DNA from 2 places in the Streptomyces sp. NPDC101227 genome. Region 1 is predicted to be linked to the other one. Evidence: riboswitches for the same ligand, from Rfam matches in the RefSeq annotation. Region 1 holds a riboswitch; the other holds the start of a gene.

Region 1 (14,290 bases):
GAGAACGTCCCGCTGCCGGTCGCCCGGCAGCAGACCGCCCGGGGCAGCGCGGGCGGCATCATGGTCCGTACGACGCCCGGAGTGCCGGATTCCGTTGACATCATGTTCTTCGACGAGCGCGGCGCCGACCTCTCGCAGGCCGGCCAGCGCAAGCTCGACCGGGTCTACGCCCGTCAGGAATACCGCCGCGCCTTCCCCGGCGAGATCGGCGATCTGCGGTTCCCGGCGAGCGTCTTCGACTCCTACACCGGCTCCGTCCTGCGCGCGGTGGACACCACGGGCGTCGCCGACTCCGGGCTGAAGGTCGTCGTGGACGCCTCGAACGGCAGCGCCGGACTGGTCCTGCCCAGTCTGCTGGGCCGGCTCGGCGTCGACTCGCTGACGATCAATCCCGGTCTTGACGAGTCCCGGCCGACCGAGACCGCCGATGCCAGACGCGCCGGGCTCGTCCGGCTCGGCGAGATCGTGGCGTCGGCACGGGCCGCCTTCGGTGTGCGCTTCGACCCCGTGGGCGAGCGGCTGTCCCTGGTGGACGAGCGCGGCCGGATCATCGAGGACGACCGGGCGCTGCTGGTGCTGCTGGACTTGGTGGCGGCCGAGCGGCGCAGCGGGCGGGTGGCGCTGCCGGTGACCACGACCCGTATCGCCGAGCAGGTGGCGGCGTACCACGGGACGCAGGTGGAGTGGACGACCACGTCGCCCGACGATCTGGCCCGGGTGGCCCGGATGGAAGGCACGGTCTTCGGCGGGGACGGCCTCGGCGGCTTCATCATTCCGGAGTTCAGCGCCGTCTTCGACGGCGCGGCCGCATTCGTCACGCTGATCGGCCTGGTGGCCCGTACCCAGATCACGCTCAGCCAGATCGACGCGCGGATCCCGCGGGCGCATGTGCTGCGCCGTGACCTTGCCACGCCGTGGGCGGTCAAGGGCCTGGTCATGCGGCATGTGGTCGAGGCGGCCGGCGACCGGGACGTGGATACCACCGACGGCGTACGCGTCGTGGAGGCGGACGGCCGCTGGGTGCTGGTGCTCCCCGACCCGGCAGAGGCGGTCACGCATCTGTGGGCTGAGGGGCCGGACGACGCCTCCGCGCAGCAGCTGTTGGACGAGTGGGCGGCCGTGGTGGACAGCGCAGGGCGCTGAGCTCAGGCCCACCGGCGTGCCCGCGATCGGGCACGCCGGTGGGGCCATTGGGAGACTGCGCGGCCGACGTGCGACGATGTGCGGCATGTCGCAGCAGCGCCCCGATCGGAGCACTCCCAGCAAGCCGGCTGTGCGTCCCGACGCGTCCATGTCGCTGCTGACCAATGTGATGGATCACAGCCTCGACGACGGGTACGCAGAGGCAGCCGCGCGGAAGTCCGCCGCGGGCGTGCGCGGTCTGCCGCGCACCCTGCGGGCGAAGTTGGGCCTGGCGGCCGGCCTGGTGCTGGCAGCGGTGGTCGTCACGGTCGGCGCCGCGCAGGCGCGGATATCGGCACCGACGCTCGCCAAGGAACGCGAAGAGCTCATCCATCGCATCCAGAAGGGCACCGGCGAGGCGGACAAGCAGCAGAAGCGGGTGGACGCGACCCGGGACGAGGTCAGCAGGATGCAGCGCGAGGCGCTGAAGACCCATGGCGGCGACAAGGCCGAACTGCTGGCCCTGTTGTCCGGTTCGACCCAAGTGACCGGACCTGGCGTGAAACTTGTGGTGGACGACGCAAAGGACGCGGCGTCCAGTGGCGGCGGGCCGCGGGAGAGCAGCGGTTTCTCCGACACCGGGCGGGTACGCGACAGGGACATGCAACGCGTCGTCAACGGCCTGTGGGAGTCCGGCGCGGAGGCCATCTCCGTCAATGGGCAGCGGCTTACGTCACTCTCGGCGATCAGAGCCGCGGGAGACGCCATACTGGTCGACAACAAGCCACTGGTACCTCCTTATACGGTACTGGCGGTGGGGGACGGGCAGCGGCTCAGCACCGCGTTCCAGGACAGCGTCGACGGTCAGTATCTGCACGTGCTGCATGAGAACTACGGCGTGCGCACCAGGTTTTCCGCAGAGAGCGAGGTCACGCTGCCGCCCGCGCCCAGTTTGACCGTACGTACCGCAAAGCCGCAGGCCGGTGCCGCCAAGGCGGACGGCGCCGACACAGGGAAGGGCACATCGTGATCGCCGTACTGGGCCTCATCGTGGGAGTCGTGGTCGGGCTTGTGGTCCGACCCGTGGTGCCGACGGTGGTCGAGCCCTACTTGCCGATCGCTGTCGTCGCGGCGCTGGATGCCGTCTTCGGCGGTCTGCGCGCGATGCTGGACGGCATCTTCGACGACAAGGTCTTCGTCGTCTCCTTTCTCTCCAACGTCGTCGTCGCGGCGCTGATCGTCTTCCTCGGTGACAAGTTGGGTGTCGGCGCCCAGCTCTCCACCGGTGTTGTCGTGGTGCTGGGCATCCGGATCTTCTCCAACGCTGCCGCGATTCGCCGGCACGTCTTCAGGGCGTGAGGCGGATGGCAACGGACGAGACCCCGGAGCCGGAGAAGAAGCCGGAGTCCCGGCAGGACCGCAGCCCTGCCGACCGGCGGCCGATGCCTCCCGAAAGCCGGCCCGCCCCCAAGGCGGCCGAGGAGGGGACGCAAGGGCGTAAAGCGGACGACGCGCAGCAGAACGGCGACAAACCGGCAGACGCCGCCGCCCCTGCCCCGGAAGGGGAAGATGGGGGCGCGGGAAAGCCGCAGAACGGCCGGCAGCGGCTCGCCGCGAGCCTGTGGCCGCCGCGGCTGACCCGGGCTCAACTGATCGTTGCGTTGCTCCTGTTCATTCTCGGCCTCGGCCTGGCGATTCAGGTACGTTCCACGAGTGACAGCAGTGCGCTGCGGGGTGCGCGCCAGGAGGACCTTGTGCGCATTCTGGATGAACTGGACAATCGCTCCCAGCGGTTGACGGACGAGCAGCGGCGCCTGGAAGGGCAGAAGACGGAGCTGGAGAACAGCTCGGACCAGGCCGAGGAGGCCCGTAAGCAGACCGTGGAGAAGGAACAGCAGCTGGGCGTGCTGGCCGGGACCGTCGCGGCGCAAGGGCCCGGCATCTACCTGACCATCGACGACCCGACGCACTCGGTCGAGGCGGACAAGCTGCTGGACACCATCCAGGAGCTGCGAGCGGCCGGCGCCGAGGCCATCCAGGTCAATAACGTACGAGTCGTCGCCAACACCTATCTCTCGGATGTCAGCGGCGGCGTGGAGATCGACGGCAAACGGGTCACACAGCCTTACCGCTTCAAGGTCATCGGCAAACCGGAGGACCTCGAGCCGGCGCTGAACATCCCCGGTGGGGTGGTTCAGACGCTGGAGAAGGAGCAGGCCAAGGTGTCTGTGACCCGGCAGAAGAAGATCATTGTGGATGCCTTGCGGGAGGCGAAGCGGCCTGACTACGCTCGGTCGTCTTCGCAGTGAGGTGTCCAGATATGTCCATGGCCCGGGGAGGGCATGAGGTAGCGGGGGGTCGGCGCACCGTGATTGTGGTGTGTGGTGGAAACTGTCTGCAGGCCACGGACGTTCACAGGATGTCCGGATCGGCCGGAGTATGCATCGAGGGTTCGTCCTGCCCCACGGGCGGGTCTGTTTCGTTCAAGGGGAATCGCCCGTGAAGTTGTTTGGAAAGCTGTTCGGCAAGAGCGCCCGCCAGGAGGGCGGCAGCGGCTCGGCGCGGCATCGTGCCGCGGGCCGGCCCGATGAGAGCGGTGCGGGCGAGGACCGTCCGCTCTTCCGTGACGAGGTCAGCGGTCCGTCCGGGGGGTCCGGCGCGGGTTCTGTTGACCCCTCCGGGTCCGGCCGCATAGGTTCCCAGGGACCATCAGCCTCATCCACGGGTGGAGGGTTGGCTTTGCCGGTTTGTACGAGGTGTGGGCACCGGAACGCCGAGGCGAGCCGGTTCTGCTCCAACTGTGGTGCGCCGCTGCGCCCGGGCGCACAGCCTGAGCGCGCGTCCGAGACGACCTCGACCATCTCCATCTCGGGGATCGAGGCCTATGACGCGGAGGCGACGGGCCAGACCCAGATGCCGTCCCTGTCGCCCGAGGCTCAGGCTGCCGTCGACGCCCTTCCGATGGGTTCGGCGCTGCTGGTCGTCCGCCGGGGGCCGAACTCCGGCAGCCGCTTCCTTCTGGACAGTGAGCTGACGACGGCCGGCCGCCACCCGCAGGGCGACATCTTCCTCGACGACGTGACGGTCTCGCGCCGCCATGTGGAGTTCCGCCGAGGCCCGGACGGGCGCTTTACGGTCTCCGACGTCGGCAGCCTGAACGGCACGTACGTCAACCGTGAGCGGATCGATTCGGTCGCGCTCTCCAATGGCGACGAGGTCCAGATCGGCAAGTTCCGGCTGGTCTTTTACGCGAGCCAGCGAGGCGCCGGAATCTGACCGGCCAGGGAAGGCATATGCGCCAATCACCGACGGGCGGTGCCGGGTCCTCCGGCGCCGCCTCCTCGGACGGCAAGCCGGTGAGCATCGGTACGGTGCTCACTTTGCTGCGCGAGGAATTTCCCGAGGTCACCATCTCCAAGATTCGCTTCCTGGAGGCCGAGGGGCTGGTCGAGCCGACGCGCACGCCTTCCGGGTACCGCAAATTCACCGCGGCCGACGTCGAGCGGCTGGCGGGCGTCCTGCGGATGCAGCGGGACCACTATCTGCCGCTGAAGGTCATCCGGGAGCATCTGGACGCCCTGGAGCGCGGTGAGCAGGTGCAACTGCCGGCCCAGGCCACTTCCTCACGGGAGCTGGTTCCGGGCATGCGGGAGCCCGGTGAGGACCGTCCGGCGGCCGCCCGGGTCAGCCGGGCCGAGCTGCTGGAGGCCGCCGAGGTGGACGAGGCGGCGCTCGCCGACTGGGAGTCGTACGGGCTCGTCGTACCGGGCGCGGACGGCGCTTACGACAGCGAAGCTGTCACGGTGGCGAAACTGGTCGCCGAGCTGGGGAGTTTTGGTCTCGAGCCGCGGCATCTGCGGGCCGTCAAGGCGGCCGCCGAGCGGGAGGCGGGCCTGGTGGAGCAGGTCGTGGCGCCCCTCCGGCGGCACCGAAATCCGCAGACCAGGGCCCATGCGGAGGCCACGGCCAAGGAGCTGGCAACGCTGTCGGTGCGGCTCCATGCGGCACTGGTCGAGGCCGCGCTGAAGGTCCGCCTCACATGAGCAAATGACTGCCCGACTACCCAAACCTGCCGGGCACGTCCTAGGGTTGCTGTGTGAACGAGCTCGACGTCGTGGGTGTCCGGGTGGAAATGCCTTCCAGCCAACCGATCGTGCTCCTGCGGGAGGTGGGAGGCGATCGCTACTTGCCCATTTGGATCGGGCCAGGGGAGGCCACCGCCATCGCCTTTGCCCAGCAGGGCATGGTCCCTGCCAGGCCGCTGACGCATGACCTTTTCAAGGATGTGCTGGAAGCGGTGGGCCAGGAGCTGACGCAGGTCCGCATCACGGATCTGCGCGAGGGAGTGTTCTACGCCGAACTGGTCTTTGCCAGCGGCGTCGAGGTCAGCGCGCGTCCGTCCGACGCCATAGCGCTGGCACTGCGCACCGGGACGCCGATTTTCGGCACCGACGGTGTGCTGGACGACGCGGGCATCGCCATTCCGGACGAGCAGGAGGACGAGGTGGAGAAGTTCCGCGAGTTCCTCGATCAGATCTCGCCCGAGGACTTCGGCAGCAGCAGCCAGTGAACCCGGTCGGCAGATACGTCTGATTCCGGCCAAACTATTTAGCCGTTCCCCGCGCGAGGTCACGAGAAACCACTCGTAGGGTGATTATCACTCGGCGTGGCGAGCGCGGCGATCGTTGACGCACCCCGAGTGACTGCATACCGTCGATAAGGCAGGTCCCGTCCGGGACGTGGAGGACGGAGGGCGGCGTGGCAATCACCGGTGACGGTACGGCGGCGGAAGGGGCGTTGCCGCTCCACCCGAATGCAGCAGTGAACCGCACACCGGCACAGCCCGCCGCGGTGTCGGGGGACTGCGCGGCAGGGGCCATCGGCTACCGCGGTCCGACGGCTTGTGCGGCGGCGGGGATCACTTACCGGCAGCTCGACTACTGGGCGCGCACCGGCCTGGTGGAACCGAGTGTCCGCCCCGCCTATGGATCCGGCACCCAGCGGCTGTACAACTTCCGGGACGTCGTCGTCCTCAAGATCGTCAAGCGGCTGCTGGACACCGGCGTTTCGCTGCAGAGCATCCGCACCGCCGTCCAGCACCTCCGTTCGCGCGGGCTGGACGATCTGACGCGGATGACGCTGATGAGCGACGGCGCCACGGTCTACGAGTGCACCTCGCCCGACCAGGTCGTGGATCTGCTCCAGGGCGGTCAGGGCGTCTTCGGCATCGCGGTGGGCGTGGTGCTGCGGGACGTGGAGGGCGCGCTCTCCGAGCTGCACGGGGAGCGGCTGGACACCGGCGAGACGCTGGTGGGGAAGAACCCGCGCGACGAGCTGGCGCGACGGCGCAACCGGGCCGGCTGAGCCCCGCACGCGGCCCCCGGCCCGGCAGCGGGCCGATTGTCAGTGGTGTGCGGGAGGATCGGTCATGTGAGATCCGCGCCGACGATTCTGCATCTGGACATGGATGCGTTCTATGCCTCCGCCGAGCAGGCGGCCAAGCCGAGCCTGCGCGGAAAGCCCGTGATCGTCGGCGGGATCGGGCCGCGCGGGGTGGTCGCCACGGCGTCGTACGAAGCGCGGGTCTTCGGTATCCGCTCGGCGATGCCGACGGCTCAGGCGCGGCGGCTGTGTCCCAATGCCGCCTACCTCAGTCCGCGCTTCCAGCTGTACCGCCAGGTGAGTGAGACGGTGATGGAGCTGCTGCATGCGCTGTCGCCGCTGGTGGAGCCGCTGAGCCTGGACGAGGCGTTCGTGGACCTGGAGGCGGGCGGGGTCGCGCCCGAGGCGGCCGCGGTGCGGGCCGTGGGGGAGCGGCTGCGGCGGGACATCCGGGAGGCCACGGGCCTGACCGGCTCGGTGGGGCTCGCGGGCGCCAAGTTGCTGGCGAAGATCGCGTCCGAGGCGGCGAAGCCGGACGGTCTGGTGGTGATCGAGCCCGGTACGGAGCGGGAGCTGCTGGGGCCGATGCCGGTGCGGACGCTGCCCGGGGTGGGGCCGGCGACGGCCGAGGCGCTGCGCCGGGCCGGGATCCATACGGTCGCCGAGACCGCGGAGGCCGGTGAGGACGAGCTGGTGCGGCTGCTGGGCAAATCGCACGGCGCCGGGCTGTATGCGATGGCGCTGGGCCGGGACGACCGCCCGGTGGTGGCCGAGCGGGACGCGAAATCCATCTCGGTCGAGGACACCTTCGAGGTCGATCTCACCGACCGGACGCGGGTGCGGGCCGAGCTGGTGCGGCTGGCCGAGCGCTGTGTGCACCGGCTGCGGGAGGCCGGACGGTCCGGTCGTACGGTGGTGATCAAGGTCCGTAACTACGACTTCTCGACGCTTACCAGGTCGGAGACGCTGCGCGGGCCGACGGACGACCCCGCGGTCGTACGGGAGGCGGTGGCGCGGCTCCTGGAGACGGTGGACACCACGGGCGGGGTGCGGCTGCTGGGGGTGGGGGTGAGCGGGCTGGCCGACTTCACGCAGGAGGATCTGTTCGCCCAGCTGGCGACGGAGCAGGAGGCCGAGGAGATGGCGGCCAGGGCGGCGGCGCCGGTGGCGGGCGGGGAGGGCGAGCCGGAGCCGGAGGAGGACCGGCCGCGCCGCTGGCATCCGGGGCTCGATGTGGTGCACGACGAATTCGGTGCCGGCTGGGTGCAGGGCAGTGGGGTGGGCAGAGTGACCGTACGTTTTGAACAGCCGTGGTCCGCACCGGGACGGGTGCGGACCTTTGCCGTCGATGACCCGGCGCTGCGGCCGGGGGAGCCGTTGCCGCTGGTGGGCGGGGAGCCGGGGGCCGGTCAGTCCTCCGAGCCGGCGATCTTGCCGAAGTCCTTGTCGCCCGGGGACGCAACGGGGTCGGAGTCCGGGGAGGAGATATCCAGCCGGTAGTGGTGGTAGAGCTGGAGCTCCTGCTCGGGTGAGAGATGGCGGCCCACCCCGAAGTCCGGGGCGTCCTTGATCAGCTTGCGGTCGTAGGGAATGCGCAGCCCCTCGTCCACCAGCTCGCTCGGCTCAAGGGGGACGAAGGCGTCCCGGCTGAAGAGGCCGGTGCGTACGGCCGCCCATTCGGGCTCGCCGGTCGCGTCGTCGAGATATACCTCGTCAATGGTCCCGATCTTGGTGCCGTTCCGGTCGAACGCTTTGCGGCCGATCAGGCTCCGGGGATCGATATCGGTGTGCACTGCCCCTCCTTGTGGTCGCAACTGTCATGTGACAACTACCAAACGGCACATTTCATGCCCCGGCCACTCGAAAGTTCCCCCGACAGGTGCGCTGGTAGGCTTTCGAATGGCCGCTGACCCCATGCGGGAGAGTCCCTTGCCGTTCGCGGCGGGGGCGCCGAAGGAGCAAATCCTCCCCGGAATCTCTCAGGCATCCGTACCGCATGGACGAGGTCACTCTGGAAAGCAGGGCGGGCCGCGGCGAACTCAATGCCGGGACCCGTCCTCACCGACGGTGAAAGCCGGGCCGCAGCCTGCGGACCGGTGAAGCTCTCAGGTTGAGATGACAGAGGGGGAGGCCGTCCGGGCACCCGCGCCGTGGTGCCCCTCGTAGGTCGCAGTGACCAGGAGGCCCCCGCAGATGACCACCAATCGCATCTCCTTGACCGAGCTGGAGCGCGGTACGCCCTTCGAGCGCCGGCACGTCGGTCCCGACCACGAGGCGCAGGCGAAGATGCTCGCGCAGGTCGGCTTCGGATCGCTGGACGATCTCACCGCCACCGCCGTCCCCGACGTGATCAAGAGCGCCGAGGCGCTCGGCCTGCCGCAGGCCCGTACCGAGGCCGAGGTCCTCAAGGAACTGCACGGCCTCGCGGACCGTAACCAGGTCCTGTCCTCCATGATCGGCCTCGGCTACTACGGCACGTTCACCCCGCCGGTGATCCTGCGCAACGTCATGGAGAACCCGGCCTGGTACACGGCGTACACGCCCTACCAGCCGGAGATCTCGCAGGGCCGTCTGGAGGCGCTGCTCAACTTCCAGACCATGGTCGCCGACCTGACCGGGCTGCCCACCTCCGGTGCCTCCCTGCTGGACGAGGGCACCGCCGCCGCCGAGGCGATGGCGCTCTCCCGCCGCGTCGGCAAGGTCAAGGAGGGTGTCTTCCTGATCGACGCGGACTGTCTGCCGCAGACCATCGCGGTGATCCAGACCCGTGCCGAGCCGACCGGCGTCGAGGTCGTCGTCGCGGACCTGTCCGACGGCATTCCCGCGGAGATCGCCGAACGCGGCGTCTTCGGCGTGCTGCTGCAGTACCCGGGCGCCTCCGGCGCGGTGCGTGACCCGCGCGCCGTCATAGCGCAGGCTCAGGAGCTGGGCGCGGTCGTCACCGTCGCCGCCGACCTGCTGGCCCTTACGCTGCTGACCTCGCCCGGCGAGCTCGGCGCGGACATCGCGGTGGGCACCACCCAGCGCTTCGGCGTCCCGATGGGCTTCGGCGGGCCGCACGCCGGCTTCATGGCCGTACGGGAGAAGTTCGCCCGCAGCCTGCCCGGCCGCCTGGTGGGCGTCTCCGTCGACGCGGACGGCGACAAGGCCTACCGCCTCGCGCTGCAGACCCGTGAGCAGCACATCCGTCGCGAGAAGGCCACCAGCAACATCTGCACCGCGCAGGTGCTGCTCGCCGTGATGGCCGGAATGTATGCGGTCTACCACGGCCCCGAGGGCCTGCGGACCATCGCCCGGCGTACCCACCGCTACGCCGCCGTCCTGGCCGAGGGCCTGCGCGCGGGCGGCGTGGAGATCGTCCACGACGCGTACTTCGACACGCTCACGGCACGGGTGCCGGGCCGGGCCGCCGAGGTCGTCGCCGCGGCCCGCGAGGCGGGCGTCAACCTCTGGCTGGTCGACGCCGACCTGGTCGGCATCGCCTGCGACGAGACCACCGGGCGCGCGCAGCTGGCCGGCGTCTGGGGCGCCTTCGGGGTCCAGGGCGATGTCGAGCAGCTGGACGCCGTCGCCGCCGAAGCGCTGCCGCAGCAGCTGCTGCGCGGCGACGACTACCTCACGCACCCGGTCTTCCACCAGTACCGCTCCGAGACCGCGATGCTGCGCTACCTGCGCACGCTCGCGGACAAGGACTACGCGCTGGACCGCGGAATGATCCCGCTCGGCTCCTGCACCATGAAGCTGAACGCCACCACCGAGATGGAGCCGGTCACCTGGCCCGCGTTCGGTCAGCTGCACCCGTTCGCACCCGCCGACCAGGCGCAGGGCTACCTGACGCTCATCCAGGAGCTGGAGGAGCGGCTCGCCACGGTCACCGGCTACGACAAGGTCTCCATCCAGCCGAACGCCGGATCCCAGGGCGAGCTGGCCGGTCTGCTGGCCGTCCGCGCCTACCACCGCGCCAACGGTGACGAGCAGCGCACCGTCTGCCTGATTCCCTCCTCGGCGCACGGCACCAACGCCGCCAGCGCCGTCATGGCCGGGATGAAGGTCGTCGTCGTCAAGACCGGCGAGGACGGTGAGGTCGACGCCGACGATCTGCACGCCAAGATCGACAAGCACCGGGACGAGCTCGCGGTCCTGATGGTTACCTACCCCTCGACCCACGGCGTGTTCGAGGAGCACATCACCCAGATCTGCGCGGCGGTGCACGACGCCGGCGGTCAGGTCTACGTCGACGGCGCCAACCTCAACGCGCTGGTCGGCCTCGCCGAGCCCGGCAAGTTCGGCGGCGACGTCTCGCACCTCAACCTGCACAAGACCTTCTGCATCCCGCACGGCGGCGGTGGCCCCGGTGTCGGCCCGGTCGGCGTCCGCGCCCACCTGGCGCCGTACCTGCCCAACCACCCGCTGCAGCCCGCCGCGGGCCCCGAGACGGGCGTCGGACCGATCTCCGCGGCTCCCTGGGGCTCCGCCGGGATCCTGCCGATCTCCTGGGCGTACGTCCGCCTGATGGGCGGCGAGGGCCTCAAGCGCGCCACCCAGGTCGCGGTCCTGAGCGCGAACTACATCGCCAAGCGCCTGGAGCCGCACTACCCGGTGCTCTACACCGGCCCCGGCGGCCTGGTGGCGCACGAGTGCATCATCGACGTCCGGCCGCTGACCAAGGCGACCGGCGTGAGCATCGACGATGTCGCCAAGCGGCTCATCGACTACGGCTTCCACGCGCCGACGATGTCGTTCCCGGTGGCCGGCACGCTGATGATCGAGCCGACCGAGAGCGAGGACCTGGACGAGCTGGACCGGTTCTGCGACGCGATGATCGCCATTCGCGCGGAGATCGAGAAGGTCGGCACGGGGGAGTGGGACAAGGACGACAACCCGCTGCGCAACGCCCCGCACACCGCGGGCGCGCTGGCCGGCGACTGGTCGCACCCCTACAGCCGCGAGGAGGCCGCCTTCCCGGCCGGTGTCGTGGCCGCGGAGAAGTACTGGCCGCCGGTGCGTCGTATCGACGGTGCCTTCGGTGACCGTAACCTCGTCTGCTCCTGCCCGCCGCTGGACGAGTACCACAGCTGATTCAGCCGTACGGGGTATCCGTACGCCGGTCGCACGGCTCGTCCGTACACATCAAGGGCCCTCGGCAGATCTGCCGGGGGCCCTGTTGTACTGCCAGGCGCTGACGGTCAGGCCACGCTGGCGACCCGTTCCTGCGGTCGGTGCGGGGCGATGACCTGCCCGTCCGGCAGCAGCTCACCGGTGTCCTCGAAGAGCAGGACGCCGTTGCACAGCAGGCTCCAGCCCTGTTCGGGGTGGTGCGCCACGGGATGGGCGGCTTCCCGGTCGCTGGAGTCGGCGGACGGGCAAGGAGGTTGGTGCTGACACATGGAAGTTGTCTTTCGCTGCGGTGTGAACGTCGTCGTGCGGCTCGATGAGATGGTCATGGCCGCTCCCCCGTTTCCATCGGTTGGTCCCAGTGTTGCCCCACGGAAGGGTTTCCGCAGGGATTTGGCCGCAGTGGTACTCACCGGATAAGGACGCATCACCCGTGCGGGCGGTTCAATTGCATTCTTGCCCAAGGGGGTTGGGAGTGTTTCGTCTTACTGGCCCGCCCGGGTGAGCACAGCGCTGCGCCCCGCGGCCGGAAAGGGGCGCGGGGCGCAGCGCTGGGCGACGGCGTGCGCGGTCAGGCGGCCGGGGAGTCCAGCAGCGGGCCGGGGGCGAGGCGGAGGGTGAGCCGGGGGAGCAGATCGGCGACGCGCTGCGGGAGGTGCGGGGCGATTCCGGGCGGGGCGGGCGCCAGCGGTACCAGCAGATCACCGGGGTCGGGCAGGCCGGCGGCGCCGTCCGAGGCGGTGTCGTGATGCAGCCACAGCGTGAGCATGTACAGCTCCGGTACGGACAGCAGCCGTGGCTGGTACGGCGCGGCGAGCGACTCCGCCTGCTGGAGCGCCTGCTCGGTTGCGCCTACGTAGGGGCCGCCGCAGAAGTGCGAGAACGTCCAGCCGTCGGCGGTGAGCATCGCCTCGGCGGCCGCCACGGCGCGCTCCCCGCTGCGGATGAGGAAGCGCCAGCCGGCCAGCCGGGTGCGCGGCGAGCCGCCCGCGCGGCTGACGTCGTCCCAGACGTGGACGGGCAGCGGACGGTCGGGGCTGAGCGGGCCGTGATGGGCGCGCAGGGCTGAGCTCGGGGCTTCGCGGACGGCTGTGGGCGAGCCGAGGGCGGCGAGAACGCTGCGCAGGGCGGGCGCAGGGGCAGGGGGGAGGTGCAGCGGCATGGTGGGTCGCCTCTCACTTCGGAGACACGGTGAAGCCGGGCAGGTGCGGACGGCGCTGTCAGCATGCGGGGCCAGAGCATGGCCGACCGGAGCGGCAGCCCCGGTGGGTCAGCCGCAGTGCCCCAGTGCCGGTGAGAACACCGCAGCACTGGGCGCCAACTCTCTGCCTCGTGTGCGGAGTTTATACGACGTATGTTCTGAAAATGTTTCGGCTACTGGTCTTGCGGATTTCCGGCAAGGCGGAATCCAGACCCTTCTTCGGGGCGATTTTCACCCCTTTGCGCGGGCCTTTGTCTACGCCACCTCGTATTTGTCCGCGGGAGCGGTAGGCCGGATCTCGTCGGTGTTTCTCACAAGAGAAATGCGTATGGCGATGGCCGCCGAGATATGCCCTTGGCGCATGCCGTGGGTATGCCCTGCCGGGTCCGGACTCTCCGTCACTTCGAGCCTATCGGTACCGGGGTGCCTGCGAGGCGTTATCGATCAGATTGCTGGGGCATCATCGACCGTAGCCCGTGCCCCGGTGGTGTCGGGGACGGCCCCAACCAGCCCGTGATCGCGGGCCGTTCGCTCGATCGAGGAAGGACCCTTCGATGGGGGAGAAGGTCGCCGCGCACGGGATGGACCTGGCTGACCGGGAGCGTTATCGAAGAAAGCTTCACGAGTGTCTTGCGGGATTGCGGAGGATGCTGACGGAGAAGAGGTTCGACCGGCCAAAGAATCTCATCGGCCTGGAGATCGAACTCAATCTCGCGGGCGCGGACGGACTGCCCCGAATGCTGAACTCTCAAGTTCTGGAACGCATCGCGAGCCGGGATTTCCAGACGGAACTCGCCCAGTGCAGTCTCGAGGTCAACATCACGCCGCACCGATTGGCCGGCCGCGTCCTCGATCAGCTCGCCGAGGAACTCCGTACGAGCCTCGCCTACGCCGACAGAAAAGCCCGCGAGGTAGCCGCCCGGATAGTGATGATCGGTATTCTGCCCACCATGGCCGCCACCGATCTCACGGCCGCCAACCTCTCCGCCATCGACCGCTATGTGCTGCTGAACGACCAGATGCGGGCGGCCCGCGGCGAGGACTTCGCGATCGACATACAGGGCGTCGAGCATCTGGTCTCCCGCTCGGCCTCGATAGCGCCGGAGGCCGCCTGTACGTCCGTACAGCTGCACCTTCAGGTCACTCCGGGTCGGTTCCCCGCCGTCTGGAACGCCGCGCAGGCGATCGCCGCCGTACAGGTCGCCATCGGGGCCAACTCGCCGTTCCTCTTCGGCCGCGAACTGTGGCGCGAGTCCCGGCCGCCGGTCTTCCAGCAGTCCACCGACACCCGCGCGCCCGAACTCCAGGCCCAGGGGGTCCGCCCGCGCACCTGGTTCGGGGAGCGCTGGATCGACTCCGCGTACGACCTCTTCGAGGAGAATCTGCGGTATTTCCCGCCGCTGCTGCCGATCCCCGGGGCGCAGGACCCGCTGCGGATCCTCGACGAGGGCGGCGTACCGGACCTGGCGG
Region 2 (14,290 bases), on a different contig from region 1:
TGGAGGTAGCCGTAGCCGGTCGGGAAGTCCGAGCCCCACTGCATCATGATCAGGCCGACGTTGTTCTTCTTGTTGAACTTCGGCACACCCGCGTAGTCCGAGAAGTACTTGCTCGTCGGGTAGCTCTGGATCTTGGCGTTGATGCCGATCTTCTTCAGAGACTCGATGACCGAGGTCGCACCGTCCACCTCGTCCTGGCGGTCGTTGCGCGCCAGGATGGTGGTGTCGATCTTGCCGGCGCCGCACTTGTCCCAGTGCTTCTTGGCCTCGGCGAGATCCAGCTTGTCGCCGCTGTACTTCTGCGGGTACAGGTCGAACTTCTGGTAGCCGTCGATGTCGGTCGGCAGGACGGTCGAGGCGAGCTCGCCGCGTATCGGACCGCCGATCGAGGTCTGTACGGCCTTCTTGTCGATGGCGTACTCGACGGCCTTACGGCACTCGATGTTGTCGAACGGCTTCACCTTGGTGTTGATCGCCGTGTAGACGAGCCGCTGACCGAGCGCGTTGTCGGTGTTGGCCTTCTGCTTGGGGTCCGTCAGAAGCTGGGCCTGCGTCTGGCCGTCGACGCCGCGTCCTGCCAGGTCGACGTGGGTGTTGCCGGACTGGAGGTCCTTGTCGATGGTCGACTGGGCGACCTTCAGCTTCAGGACGATCTTCTCCGGCAGCTGCTTGCGCAGCGGGTCGGTCTTGGCGGACCAGTTCGGGTTGCGCACGAGGGTGAGCTGCTTGCCCTCCTCGTAGCTCTGGAACTTGTACGAACCGGAGGAGACCACGGACTTGGTGTAGTCCGCGCCCTTGTCCTTGGCCTCGGGGACCGGGGCGGTCTGCGGCGCGCTGACCAGGTAGTCGAACTCGGCGAACGGCTTCTTGAGGTGGAAGACGATCGTGTTCTCGTCGGGCGTCTCGATGGACTTCAGACCGGCCTTGGACTTGTCCTTGAAGGGACCCTTGTAGCCGCCGCCGTCGTTGTCCTTGAGGAACTGCTGGAAGTAGTTCGGGCCCAGCGAGAGGGTGTCGCGCGCGAAGTTGCTGCGCTCCACCGCGTACTTGACGTCCTGCGAGGTGATCTTGACACCATCGTCGTACTTCAGACCCTTGCGGATCTTGTACGTCCAGGTCTTGCCGCCGTCGGTGGGCTTGCCCATCGACTCGGCGAGGTCCGGGACCAGCTCGTTGCCCTTCTTGCCGGGGCCCGGCTTGAAGGTGGTGAGCGGGCGCGCGTAGAGCCGGCTGAAGTTGTAGATGAAGGCGTAGTACGTGTTGCCCGGGTCGAACGACTCGGGGGCGTCACTGATCGCGTAGTTGACCGTGCCGCCCTTCTCGTCCGAGACGTTGACGATCCCCGTGGTGGCGGCGTTCGCCTTGCTGTCGCCGCTGTCGGAGCCCTTGCCCCCGCTGCAGCCGGCCAGCAGCAGGCCGGCACTGGTGATGGCCGCGATAGCCGCGACCGGAACTGACCTTCGCATCGTGGTCGGTTTCCCCTTCGTTCGTCGAAAACATCAGCACTTCGAAATGCGGTTGAGGCGTCTGGGCGGAGGCCGGCAGAAGTCAGCGGCTGCGCGGGTCCAGTGCGTCCCTCAGGCCGTCACCGAGCAGGTTGAACGCCAGCACGGTGACGAAGATCGCGAGGCCCGGGATGAGCATGTACTGGGGGTCGACCTCGTAGTACTTGACGGCCTGGTTGAGCATGCCGCCCCAGGACGCCTGGGGCGGCTGGATGCCGACGCCCAGGAAGCTCAGCGCCGCCTCGAAGAGGATGTTGGAGGGGATCAGCAGCGTCGAGTAGACGGTGATCGGTCCCACCAGGTTGGGCAGCAGTTCGCGGAAGAGGATGAACGGCCCGCGGGCGCCCATGCCGCGGGCGGCGTCCACGAATTCCCGCTCCCGCAGCGACAGCGTCTGCGCCCGCACGATCCGTCCCATGTACGGCCAGTTGAAGAAGCCGATCACGAAGATCAGTACGGAGATGTGCAGCGGCAGGCCCTCGAGACCGAACGCGCCGCCCTGGAGGGAGGCGGAGATCGCGATGGCGAACAGCAGCAGCGGGAAGGCGAGGAAGACGTCCATCATGCGGCTGATGAAGGCGTCCACCCGGCCGCGGTAGAAGCCGGCGACCACGCCGAGGACGGTGCCGATGGCGACCGACAGCAGTGTCGCGCCGAAGGCCACGATCAGCGAGACCCAGGAGCCTTCGATGATGCGTGCCAGCAGGTCCCGGCCGAACTTGGGGTCGACGCCCAGCGGGTGGTCCCCGCTCATGCCGCCGAAGTCTCCCTTGGGCAGCGTGGTGTTGGGGTCGATCAGGTTCTGGTGCGGGCTGTCCGGGTCGAGGCCGAGCAGGGCCTGAAGGGGCCGGGAGAACGCGGCGAGGAGGACGAGCAGGATGACAACGATGGCGCCCGCCACCGCGACCTTGTCGCGCCTGAAGCGCAACAGTGCGATCTGGCCGAGCGAGCGCCCCTCGATGCGCTTGCGCTCCACGCCTTGCAGCACCGCTTCCGGCTGCGCCTCAGCAGCTGCCCCGGTGGTCTCGATCGGTGCGGTCACGGTGCCTTTGACCCCTCTCGGCCGACGGTGGTCGGCCCACGCCCGCCGCGGTAGCGGCCTGGTTCACATCACTGGTGCAACGGCCGCGATGGGGGCGGCCGAGCAGGTCGATCGGCATCGCGGAAGTGCGTCCGTGGGAAGTGCGGAGGATGCGCGCGACGCCGGCTGGGATGGTCGGTCGTACAAAGAGCCGAAGCTCTCTGTTGCCGGAGTCTTCATCCGATTCGCGATCACTCACCAGACCTGAAGGTGAATGGATGCGTAACTGTGATGTGGCCCGTAACGTTCCGTTATACGGACGGAAGTAGCGGCTGAGCGGAGCGAATGCCCGGGTCAGAGGGGCTCAACCGTAGGACACATAGGGCGAATTCACGCCAAGATCGACGTCGAATAACGACGTCCGGTGCTGACGGAAACGTCAGTAAGCGCGCGGGTATCCGTAACCGTAGGTGGGCGCGGGAGCGGGCGCCTGGCCGTAGCCGTCGCGGTCGAAGAAGGGCCGGGTGGAGGCGCGCATCCACATCCCGACGGGGTCGTATTCGTCGTTCATCGCGACCGTCGAGACGGGCAAACCGTCCGGAACGGCACCGATCGACTGCTGGATCATCAGCCGCACGGAGTCCACCGCCGGCTGCCCGGCGTCGTACAGATCCAGCCCGATCGCCAGATAAGGGGCACCCAGGGCCGGTTGCACCCAGGCCCGGCGCAACGACCGCACGGCGGGCGTCCGGTGGGCATTCTGGGCGAGCAGGGCATAGAACTGCGGGATGTCGATGACCGGTTCGGAGATCCGCAGCGGCCCGGCGGGCAGCCGGTCGAGGCCGCCCGCGATACGGCGCAGATCCAGCCAGGGGATGCCGACGCCGCCGCCGGGGGCGTGCGGATTCAGCCACAGACCCCAGCGGTCGGGGAAGAGCGAGGCGGCGATCTCCACGCCGGTGACGAGTTCGTGGTCGCGGTTCCAGCCGGAGGCGGCGAGTTCGGCGGCGGAGGTCACACAGGGCGCATAGCCCAGGCCCTCGACCTCCATGTTTCCGTACTGCGCATCGGGCATTCCGGCGCGGCCCTGCCACAGGAGCATCCAGACCTGACCCGCGGCGAGCGCCTGCAGCAGCGCTTCATAGGCGTCGTAGCGACCGGGCGAGACCTGCTGCAGCATCTGCTCGACCTGTCCGGCCGACGCCGCTCCCTGATGCGCACCCGCGCTCACGTGGTCCGTCCCTTCGCATTGGCGGGGCACGTGGGGTTGCGCCCGCCCGTCATCCAACCAGCTTACGAGTGGTCCCGGGCGAAGAAGGGCCGCACGCGCCCCAGCAGCCAGTCGGCGACCGGGTCGCCCTGCGCGATGTCGAGCATCACCAGCTGCACGGGCCAGGGCACCGGCACGGCCCCGAGCGCACGTCCCAGGGCGTTGAGCACCGCGTCGCGGGCGGTGCCGTCGTGCAGCGCGGCGGCGGTGGCCTCGACCTGCACTCCGACGAACAGCGCGGGCGTGTCGCCCTCGACGCTGGCCAGGGCACGCCGGGCAGTCAGGACAATTCCGGCGCCGGAGAATTCCAGTCCGGCCGCGGCCAGGAAGTCCACCGGCTCGTCCTGCCAGTCCGGTTCGAAGAGCCGCACCCGGCCGCCGCCCGGCAGGCCGGCGTCCGCCTCGCCGCGTACCGCCCGGCACAGTTCGGCCACCGCCGGCGGCGGCAGCGGGACGCCTATGGTGCCGTCCGGGTTGACCGCGATCCCCAGCTTCGGCGGCAGCCCGCGGGCGAACTCCCGGGCGGGGGCGACGGTGAAGGGCATATGGGACCCGACGACCTTCATGAACTCCTGCTCGGAGCTGAAGACGGGGACGTAGGCCGCGCCGTCGATCTCGACCGTGGGCAGGTCCAGCCCGCGGGCACCGGGCCCCGCGCTGTCCGGGCCGCCGCCGTTGGGCAGCGGCACCCACACCCGGCTGCGGCCCAGGACCTCCACGATCCGGCCGCCCGCGCCGGGGTGCCCGGCCGCGGCCCCGAGGACCTCCTCGAGTTCGTTCGCGGGCCAGGACAGCTGCGGTATCCCCTGGTCCGGGAAGTCCCCGTACGCGGGAATGCCGCCCTGATCCGGGAAGTTCCCCTGCGCCGGAAAGTTCCCCTGCTCCGGAAATGTCATCTGCATCCACCCGTTCCGCAACCGCGCCTTCTGGCCAACGACCCTAAACGAGGAAGCGGGCGGCGGAGCGTGCGGGGCGGGCACCCCGGCCGGACGGCCGGAGGTCACCGGCCGCTCAGCCGAAGCCGACCGTCTCCAGCGCGCTCGCCGCCCGCCGGTCCAGCAGCACCACGGAGCCGAACCCCTTGGGCGGCCCACCCGATTCGGCCGCACCGACCAGCCGGCCCACCGCGCCCCGGTGCCGCGCGAAGGCGTACCCCGACACCCCGCGCCCGCGCGACTCCTGCCCGGACAGCGCCACCTGGGGCGGCACGTCCAGAAGCACCAGATGCGCCCCGCCGCCCCGGCGCCGCGCCGACCGCGCGACCCAGCGGCGTACCCAGGCGAGCGTGCCGCAGTCGTGCACCACCACGCTGGCGCCGGAGCGGAGCGCGCGGCGCAGCCCGAGGTAGTGCGCGGCCCGGACCAGCGGGCGGTAGATCCCGTACGGCAGCCCGCGCAGCCGGCCGCGCTCCCAGCGTTCGCGGGCGTCCTGCGAATCGATGCGGTGCACCGCGGTGCCGCGCGCGTCCCGCGCCGGCACGATGCGGTGCATCAGGGTGCTCTTGCCGCTGCCCGGCAGCCCGGAGACCACCACCAGGTCACCCGCCGGAAAGCTCAGCTCTTCGGGGCGGCGGCCCGGACCCCGCAGGTCCAGGACGTCGGCGCCGCGGCCGGGCCGTACGACACCGTGGGGTGCGCGCCGGGGGCGGCGCCCGGCCGTCGGCGGTCCTTGGGGGGCGCCCCCCGCCTCCTGGGGAGCGACCCCTGACGTTGTCGCGAATGCGGCTTCACTGTGCACCGTGATCGCCCCTCCCGGTCCGGTTCGGTGCCGGTTCGGCCCCGTTCCCACCCCGCAGAGTGTCAAGAAACGGTAATGCCCATCAAGGCGAATGCCGGATCTGTCCTGCTCGTGAGCCGGGTGACGGCCGCCCCTCCTCGATCGGGCGATCCCGTGCAATGATGTCGGCGCCACGTGCGCATCTCTGCTCACTCGGGCACAGCCAACGCACAGCCAACTGCATACCGGCCGCTTGAATCCGCGCGGGAGAGTCCCCGGCCGCCACGGCGGGGCGCCGAAGGAGCAAGTCCTCCCTTGAATCTCTCAGGCCCCTATACCGCGCGGGCGAGGCAGATCTGAAAAGCGAGCCGCTGCCCGGCCTACGGGACGGCTCCACCCAAGGTGCAAACCGGGTCCGTTCGCGGGATCCCGGTGAACCTCTCAGGTTCCGATGACAGATGGGGAGACCGTCTTGTCACCCATGCCTGGGAGCCCAGAACCATGACTGATGCCCCCCGCCGCACCGCGCTGGATGCCACCCATCGCGCGCTCGGCGCGACCATGACCGACTTCGCCGGCTGGGACATGCCGCTGCGCTACGGCAGCGAGCGCGACGAACATGTCGCCGTCCGCACCCGCGCCGGCCTCTTCGACCTCTCCCACATGGGCGAGATCACCGTCACCGGCCCGCAGGCCGCCGATCTTCTCGACTATGCGCTGGTGGGCAACATCGGCGGCGTCAAGACCGGCCGCGCCCGCTACACCATGATCTGCGAGGCCGAGGGCGGCATCCTCGACGACCTGATCGTCTACCGCCTGGCCGACCAGGAGTACATGGTCGTCGCCAATGCCTCCAACGCCCAGGTGGTGCTGGACGCGCTGACCGAGCGGCAGGCGGGGTTCGACGCCGCGGTGCGCGACGACCGGGACGCGTACGCCCTGCTCGCGGTGCAGGGGCCGGAGTCCCCCGGCATCCTCAAGCGGCTGACGGACGCCGATCTGGACGGCCTCAAGTACTACGCGGGCCTGCCCGGCACGGTCGCCGGTGTGCAGGCGCTGATCGCCCGTACCGGCTACACCGGCGAGGACGGCTTCGAGCTGTTCGTCCGCCCGGCGGACGCGGTCACCCTCTGGGAGGCGCTCAGCGAGGCCGGCAAGGACGCCGGGCTGGTCCCGTGCGGGCTGTCCTGCCGCGACACGCTGCGCCTGGAGGCGGGCATGCCGCTGTACGGGCACGAGCTGACCACCGCCACCACGCCGTTCGACGCGGGCCTGGGCCGGGTCGTGAAGTTCGAGAAGACCACCAACGACGGCGACTTCGTGGGCCGGGCCGCGCTGGCCGCGGCCGCCGAGCGCGCCGAGACCACTCCGCCGCGCAAGCTCGTCGGGCTGATCGCCACGGGCCGCCGGGTGCCGCGCGCCGGCTACCAGGTCGTCGCGGCCGACGGCACGGTCATCGGCGAGGTCACCTCCGGGGCCCCCTCCCCCACCCTGGGCAAGCCGCTCGCCATCGCCTACGTGGACGCGGCGTACGCCACGCCCGGTACCGAGGGTGTCGCCGTGGACATCCGTGGAACCCATGAGCCGTACGAGGTCGTCGCGCTGCCCTTCTACAAGCGGCAGAAGTAACGGTCCACCGCGGAAGTCACGCGGGAGCGGCACCCGTAGCCGTCTCACTGTGCAAGACGCGCACCACCCCTTTCACGATCACATCCTCGCGTACAGGAGAATCGAGCCATGAGCAACCCCCAGCAGCTGCGCTACACCGAAGAGCACGAGTGGCTGACGGCCGCCGCGGACGACGTGTCGACGGTCGGTATCACCGAGCACGCCGCCAATGCGCTCGGCGATGTCGTCTTCGTCCAGCTTCCGGCCGTCGGTGACACGATCGAGGCGGGCGAGTCCTGCGGCGAGCTGGAGTCGACCAAGTCGGTCAGCGATCTCTACGCACCCGTCAACGGCGAGATCGTCGAGATCAACGAGGACGTCGTCGCCGACCCCTCGCTGGTGAACTCCGCTCCGTTCGAGGGCGGTTGGCTGTTCAAGGTGAAGATCAGCGGCGAGCCGGGCAAGCTGCTGTCGGCCGACGAGTACGCCGCCTTCATCCAGAGCTGAGCCTTCCGGGCCTCTCGCCACCGCCCGAGTGCCGGCTCCCCGGACTCCGTCCGGGGGACCGCCGTCGCGCCCCCTGACCCCTCCAGGAAAGACTCATGACGCTTCTCAACAGCTCCCTCCATGAGCTCGACCCCGACGTCGCCGCCGCCGTCGACGCCGAACTCCACCGCCAGCAGTCCACCCTCGAGATGATCGCGTCGGAGAACTTCGCCCCCGTCGCCGTCATGGAGGCCCAGGGCTCCGTCCTCACCAACAAGTACGCCGAGGGCTACCCGGGCCGCCGCTACTACGGCGGCTGCGAGCACGTCGATGTCGTCGAGCAGATCGCCATCGACCGCATCAAGGCCCTCTTCGGCGCCGAGGCCGCCAACGTCCAGCCGCACTCCGGTGCGCAGGCCAACGCCGCCGCGATGTTCGCGCTGATCAAGCCGGGCGACACCATCCTGGGTCTGAACCTCGCGCACGGCGGGCACCTCACCCACGGCATGAAGATCAACTTCTCCGGCAAGCTCTACAACGTGGTGCCCTACCACGTCGACGAGAAGACCAACCTGGTCGACATGGAAGAGGTCGAGCGCCTCGCCAAGGAGCACCGCCCGAAGCTGATCGTCGCCGGCTGGTCCGCCTACCCGCGCCAGCTGGACTTCGCCGCCTTCCGCCGGATCGCCGACGAGGTCGGTGCGTACCTGATGGTGGACATGGCGCACTTCGCCGGCCTGGTGGCCGCGGGCCTGCACCCCTCCCCGGTGCCGCACGCCCATGTCGTGACGACCACCACCCACAAGACCCTGGGCGGCCCCCGCGGCGGCGTCATCCTCTCCACCCAGGAGCTGGCCAAGAAGATCAACTCGGCGGTCTTCCCGGGTCAGCAGGGCGGCCCGCTGGAGCACGTCATCGCGGCCAAGGCGGTCTCCTTCAAGGTCGCGGCGTCCGAGGAGTTCAAGGAGCGCCAGCAGCGCACCCTCGACGGCGCCCGCATCCTCGCCGAGCGGCTGATCCAGCCGGACGTCACCGAGGTCGGCGTCTCCGTCCTGTCCGGCGGCACCGACGTCCACCTGGTCCTGGTCGACCTGCGCAACAGCGAGCTGGACGGCCAGCAGGCCGAGGACCGTCTCCACGAGGTCGGCATCACGGTCAACCGCAACGCCATCCCGAACGACCCCCGCCCCCCGATGGTCACCTCCGGCCTGCGCATCGGCACGCCGGCGCTGGCCACCCGCGGCTTCCAGGCCGAGGACTTCCGCGAGGTCGCCGACATCATCGCCGAGGCGCTCAAGCCGTCGTACGACACCGAGGCGCTCAAGGCCCGGGTCACCGCGCTGGCGGACAAGCACCCGCTGTACCCGTCCCTGTGACGCGATTCACCGCGTCGGACCGCGTCCCGTCGGCGATGTGACGCGCATCTCGACGTAAAAACCGTCCGTGAGCCCGGGGCCGGGCACCCCGCCCCGGGCTCACGGCCGGTCCGCGCGCCCGCACGGCCGCGCACCCGCCGCTTCCCCGCGGCCATCTGCCGTTGTCCGTGACGACGGTCACCCGACGATGCCGGTCCATGGGCCGATGCCGCCGTCCGGGTTACGCTCGAAATTCGGCGCAGAAACGTACCTGCTGCCGTCAGGGCTCCACCCCCGCCCCACCGCTCCACGTCCACCACGAGCAGACAAGGGAGTCCGCCACCGTGGCCATCTCCGTCTTCGACCTCTTCTCCATCGGCATCGGCCCCTCCAGCTCCCACACGGTCGGCCCGATGCGCGCCGCCCGCATGTTCGTGGGCCGGCTCAAGAAGGACGGTCTGCTCGCCCAGACGGCCTCGGTACGCGCCGAGCTCTTCGGGTCCCTCGGCGCCACCGGCCACGGCCACGGCACCCCCAAGGCGGTCCTGCTGGGCCTGGAGGGCCACTCCCCCCGCACCGTCGACGTGGAGACCGCCGACGACGAGGTGGCGCGCATCCGCACCACCGGCCGGCTGCGCCTGCTCGGCGCCGAGATCGGCGCCACCCACGAGATCGGCTTCGACGAGAGCCGCGAGCTGATCCTGCACCGCCGCCGCTCCCTGCCGTACCACGCCAACGGCATGACGCTCTTCGCGTACGACGCGAGCGGCGCGCCGCTGCTGGAGAAGACCTACTACTCGGTCGGCGGCGGCTTCGTCGTCGACGAGGACGCGGTGGGCGAGGACCGCATCAAGCTCGACGACACCGTGCTCAAGCACCCCTTCCGCACGGGCGACGAGCTGCTGCGCCTCTCCCGCGATACCGGCCTGTCCATCGCCTCCCTGATGCTGGAGAACGAGAAGGCCTGGCGCACCGAGGAAGAGATCCACGAGGGCCTGCTGGAGATCTGGCGGGTCATGCAGGGCTGCGTGACCCGGGGCATGTCCCGCGAGGGGATCCTGCCCGGCGGCCTCAAGGTCCGCCGCCGCGCCGCCAACGCCGCCCGCGCCCTGCGCGCCGAGGGCAACGCCGACGCGCACGCCATGGAGTGGACCACCCTCTACGCCATGGCCGTCAACGAGGAGAACGCGGCCGGCGGCCGGGTGGTGACCGCTCCCACCAACGGCGCGGCCGGCATCATCCCCGCCGTACTGCACTACTACGTCAACTTCGTCCCCGGAGCCAACGAGGAGGGCGTGGTCCGCTTCCTGCTCGCGGCCGGCGCCATCGGCATGCTCTTCAAGGAGAACGCCTCCATCTCCGGCGCCGAGGTCGGCTGCCAGGGCGAGGTCGGCTCCGCCTGCTCCATGGCCGCCGGCGGCCTCGCCGAGGTCCTGGGCGGCTCCACCGAGCAGGTCGAGAACGCCGCCGAGATCGGTATGGAACACAACCTGGGCCTGACCTGCGACCCGGTCGGCGGCCTCGTCCAGATCCCCTGCATCGAGCGCAACGGCATGGCCGCCGTCAAGGCCGTCACCGCCGCCCGGATGGCGCTGCGCGGCGACGGCCGCCACCACGTCTCCCTCGACAAGGTCATCAAGACCATGAAGGAGACCGGCGCCGACATGAGCGTCAAGTACAAGGAAACGGCGCGCGGCGGGCTCGCGGTCAACATCATCGAGTGCTGACGCGTCACCGCGTCCGCCAGCGGCGCCCTCGCCGGTGAGCGGTGCGGGCCGCGGCTATCTGCCGATCTCCCAGGCGAAGGGCGGGAGCTCGCGGGCCCTGGTGTAGATGTCCAGGGCGTACGCCGCGGGGACGAAGGGGTGGACGCGGGCGCCTTCGAGGCCGGCGAGCAGGCGGGCGCAGTGCTGGACGCAGCCGGCCACCTCCCTGCCGTGCCGGTCGACGATGGTGGCGGCGTCGTGCGGCCCCTCGCACGGGGTGGGGTCCTTGAGGGCGGCCGCGGGACAGCGGTCCCGGCGGGGCTCCGCGGATGGGGCGGCTGGGGGGTTTGTGGCGTGCTCGGTCCGGCGTTCCATCGGCGTCCCCCTGGCGGTGCAGTGATCGCTTTCGTGGGCCGCCTGCCGCGGCCCAGGACAGTGCTGCTCCGCGCGGAGCGGGTCCATGCGCGCTTGGGGAAGACCTGGTCCTATCGTCAGCTATTCATGGTGCGCGCGGGCGTCGTGCGCCGGGCCGGGGCCGCCCGGGAGGGCGAAGGGTTCCGCGAGGAGGGCCAGGCTCAGGAAGGTGGCCGCCAGGAGCCAGCCGGCCAGGACGTCGCCCGGCCAGTGGACGCCCAGCACGACGCGGGTGGCGCCGACGGCAAGGGCCCACAGGGCGAGTACCGCGCGCCAGGTGCGGGCCGTGCCGGGGCGGGCGCGGTGGGCGATGCCCCAGGCCAGGAGGCCGGCCGCCAGGGCGGAGGTGGTGGCGTGGCCCGAGGGGAAGGCGTACTCGGAGGCGCGTGCGGTCCAGTCGGCGGCGGGTGGGCGGGGGCGGGCGAGGAGCTCCATCAGGCCGTAGCGGATCGACTGGCCGATGGCGAGTACGGCGAGGGCACAGACGGCCGCGCGCAGCCGGCCGAGTGGGTCGCGCCCGGCCAGCAGGCCGCCGAGCACCGCCATGAAGTAGGGGATGACGCCGGTGCCGCTCGCGGTGAGGGCGCGGGCCAGGGAGCGCGTCGGCTCTCCGCTGTGCGCCCTCGCCCAGTGGTGGGCGGCCCGTTCGGGGGCGAGCGGGGCTCCGTGGCGTACGGCGTCGAGGACGGCCGCGGCGGCGAACAGGGCGGCGCAGAGCGCGGCCAGGGCGAGGAGCGGGCCGCGGCGGTGCGGGCGCGGCCCCGTCGCGGTCACCGCGCGGCCACCAGGGGGCGCAGCTTGGTGGCGCGTACCCGGTCGACGGCGGGCGCCGCGCGGCGGGCCAGGGGCATCAGCGCCCCGGCGAGAAGCGCGCCGGTCATCAGCCCGGCGGCGACGTCATGGGGGTAGTGGGCGCCGACCCAGACGCGCGAGGCCGCCATCAGGGCCGCGGCCGGGACCGCGATCCGGCCGAGCCCGCCGCCGCACAGCACGAGGCCGACCGCGGCGGCCGCGGCGATGGCGGAGTGGTTGCTGGGGAAGGACCAGTCGCCGGCACCGGGGCACGCCTCGACGGTGACCACATGGAGCGTTTGGCAGGGCCGCTGTTCGTCGAAGAGGCTCTTGATCATGTCGTTGGCAAGATAGGCGACGAGGACCACCACCGGGGTGGCCAGCACCAGCGCCATCTGCCGGGACCCGGCGCGCCGGGCCCGCCACCAGGCGATCAGCATCAGCACGGCGAAGAGGCCCAGGCCGTAGTCGGTCCAGTACGCGACGACGGTGTTGAGGGTCCCCGGGGCGCGCTGCGCCAGATGGGTGATCCAGGTGTACAGCCCGCCGTCTATCGAGGCTCCGCCGAGGGCGAGGTCGAGCATGGGGTTCTCCTTGGCGGCGGAGGGCGGATCCCGTGCGGGACGGGTGGGTTCGGCTTCCGCCCCCGGGCGGGTTTACTGGAGCGGCCTGCCGTGCGACCGCCCGACCGACTACAGTCACGTAGACGGTATCGGTCTACGGAACTGTAGACGACGAGAGGGTGAAGGGCGTTCCATGTCGGAGACACCCCCCGCACCGCGGCGCCCGGCCGGTGAGCTGGAGGCGAGCGTGCTGACGGCGCTCTGGGCGGCCGCGGGGCCGCTGAGCCCCGCCGAGGTGCAGAGCGCGCTGGGCGGCCGGCTCGCCCGTACGACCGTCACGACGATCCTCACCCGGCTGCACGACAAGGGGGCCGTCTCCCGCTCCCGGGCCGGGCGCGGTTACGCGTATTCGCCGATACAGGACTCCGCGGGGCTGACCGCCCGCCGGATGCGCAGCGAGCTCGACAAACAGGGCGACCGGGGCACCGCGCTGGCCCGTTTCGTCTCGCAGCTGACGAGCGAGGACGAGCGGCTGCTGCGCTCGCTCCTGGACGAGGCGGACGGCGGCCGGGAGGACGCGCCGGGTGTCCGCGGCGAGGCCGGCCCCGGAGCCGCCCCGTGATCTTCGCGGTGTGGGTTCCGCTGCTGATGCCGCTGCTCGCCGTGCCGGCCGCCCGGCGGCTCGCCGAGTCGCTGCCGCCGCGCGCCGCGGCCTGGCTGCTGACCGGCTGCGCCGCCGCGCTGGCGCTGTGCGCGGGCGCGGCGCTCGGCCTGCTGGTCGCCGCCGGGGCGCTGTGGCTGCCCGTGGTCGCCGCCCTCGGCAATCTCTCGCTGCCGCTGCTCGGCGGCGATCCGTCCCTCACCGTCCCGGTGGCGTACGCGGCGGGCGCCCTGCTGACGGCCTGCGCGGTCGCGGCCGCCCGGCGCGGGCTGCGCCACCGCGCCGAGCTGCGCACCGCCCGGCGGGCCACCGACGCCCACACCGTGGCCGGTGACCTGTGCATCCTCCCGGACCCGGTGCCCGACGCGTACGCCCTGCCCGGGAAGCCGCACCGGGTCGTGGTCACCGCCGGGATGCTGCGGGCGCTGGCACCGGCCGAACGGGAGGCCCTCTTCGCCCACGAGCGGGCCCACCTCGCCGGCCGCCATCACCTCTTCCTGCTCACCGTCGCGCTGGCCTCGGCCTGTCATCCGCTGCTCCGCGGCCTGCGCGCGCCCCTGGCGTACGCCCTGGAGCGCTGGGCCGACGAATCGGCCGCGTCCCAGGTGGGCGACCGCCGCCTGACGGCCCGCGCCATCGGCCGCGCCGCCCTGGCCGGTCCCGGGACCCCGGCGGCCGGACCACCCTCCCCGCGCCGGCCGGGCGCCGCGCTCGCCGCGACGGCGGGGCCGGTCCCCCGCCGCGTGGCCGCCCTGCTCTCCCCCGGCCGCCCGGCGGCGCGCCGTCGGCCGGCGGGCCGCCGGCTGGTCGCCGCGGCGCTGCTCGCCTGTGTGGCGTTCTCGGCGGCGGGCGCGCTGGACGCCGCGGCCGATCTGCACCGCAGCGTGGAGACGGCGCAGGGCGAAACGGGGCGGTGAGCGGGGCTCAGTCCCCCGTCTCCGTGCCGCTCGGGCCGCTGCGCCCCCGCCCCACCGTGAAGCCCAGAACGGCCCCGCCGCCGGGCCGGCGGCTCACGAACGCATGCCCCCCATGGGCCGTGGCGATGTCGCGCACGATGGCCAGGCCCAGGCCCGAGCCGGGGAGCCCGCGGGCGGCCGGTGCGCGGTAGAAGCGGTCGAAGACCCGGGTGAGGTCGGATTCGGCGATGCCGGGGCCGCGGTCGAGGACCTCGATGCGGGTGCCGGTGACCCTGA

Evidence for each region. Region 1 has a riboswitch for glycine ahead of gcvP (aminomethyl-transferring glycine dehydrogenase). Riboswitches for the same ligand answer to the same signal wherever they lie in the genome.
Region 2: linked by a shared signal. The riboswitch ahead of gcvT (glycine cleavage system aminomethyltransferase GcvT) and the one ahead of gcvP (aminomethyl-transferring glycine dehydrogenase) in region 1 are both predicted to bind glycine.

Annotation. Positions count from the first base shown of each region.
Region 1 covers NZ_JBIWOD010000002.1:2,503-16,792, forward strand. Annotated here, with positions in the region: gene ACIRPT_RS03920 (sugar phosphate nucleotidyltransferase) at 1-1,143, shown strand, start outside; gene ACIRPT_RS03925 (DUF881 domain-containing protein) at 1,220-2,152, shown strand; gene ACIRPT_RS03930 (small basic family protein) at 2,149-2,481, shown strand; gene ACIRPT_RS03935 (DUF881 domain-containing protein) at 2,487-3,431, shown strand; gene ACIRPT_RS03940 (FHA domain-containing protein) at 3,562-4,398, shown strand; gene ACIRPT_RS03945 (MerR family transcriptional regulator) at 4,416-5,165, shown strand; gene ACIRPT_RS03950 (bifunctional nuclease family protein) at 5,219-5,692, shown strand; gene ACIRPT_RS03955 (MerR family transcriptional regulator) at 5,920-6,486, shown strand; gene ACIRPT_RS03960 (DNA polymerase IV) at 6,553-8,004, shown strand; gene ACIRPT_RS03965 (PRC-barrel domain-containing protein) at 7,914-8,297, opposite strand; glycine riboswitch at 8,412-8,509, shown strand; gene gcvP (aminomethyl-transferring glycine dehydrogenase) at 8,698-11,583, shown strand; gene ACIRPT_RS03975 (DUF5999 family protein) at 11,691-11,891, opposite strand; gene ACIRPT_RS03980 (hypothetical protein) at 12,191-12,781, opposite strand; gene ACIRPT_RS03985 (glutamate--cysteine ligase) at 13,375-14,290, shown strand, end outside.
Region 2 covers NZ_JBIWOD010000007.1:410,416-424,705, reverse strand. Annotated here, with positions in the region: gene ACIRPT_RS19605 (ABC transporter substrate-binding protein) at 1-1,466, opposite strand, end outside; gene ACIRPT_RS19600 (ABC transporter permease) at 1,549-2,547, opposite strand; gene ACIRPT_RS19595 (enhanced serine sensitivity protein SseB C-terminal domain-containing protein) at 2,966-3,757, opposite strand; gene ACIRPT_RS19590 (enhanced serine sensitivity protein SseB) at 3,820-4,692, opposite strand; gene ACIRPT_RS19585 (AAA family ATPase) at 4,808-5,539, opposite strand; glycine riboswitch at 5,767-5,862, shown strand; gene gcvT (glycine cleavage system aminomethyltransferase GcvT) at 6,014-7,141, shown strand; gene gcvH (glycine cleavage system protein GcvH) at 7,250-7,627, shown strand; gene glyA (serine hydroxymethyltransferase) at 7,723-8,982, shown strand; gene ACIRPT_RS19565 (L-serine ammonia-lyase) at 9,306-10,688, shown strand; gene ACIRPT_RS19560 (hypothetical protein) at 10,743-11,042, opposite strand; gene ACIRPT_RS19555 (phosphatase PAP2 family protein) at 11,163-11,855, opposite strand; gene ACIRPT_RS19550 (phosphatase PAP2 family protein) at 11,852-12,457, opposite strand; gene ACIRPT_RS19545 (BlaI/MecI/CopY family transcriptional regulator) at 12,630-13,058, shown strand; gene ACIRPT_RS19540 (M56 family metallopeptidase) at 13,055-14,014, shown strand; gene ACIRPT_RS19535 (ATP-binding protein) at 14,022-14,290, opposite strand, start outside.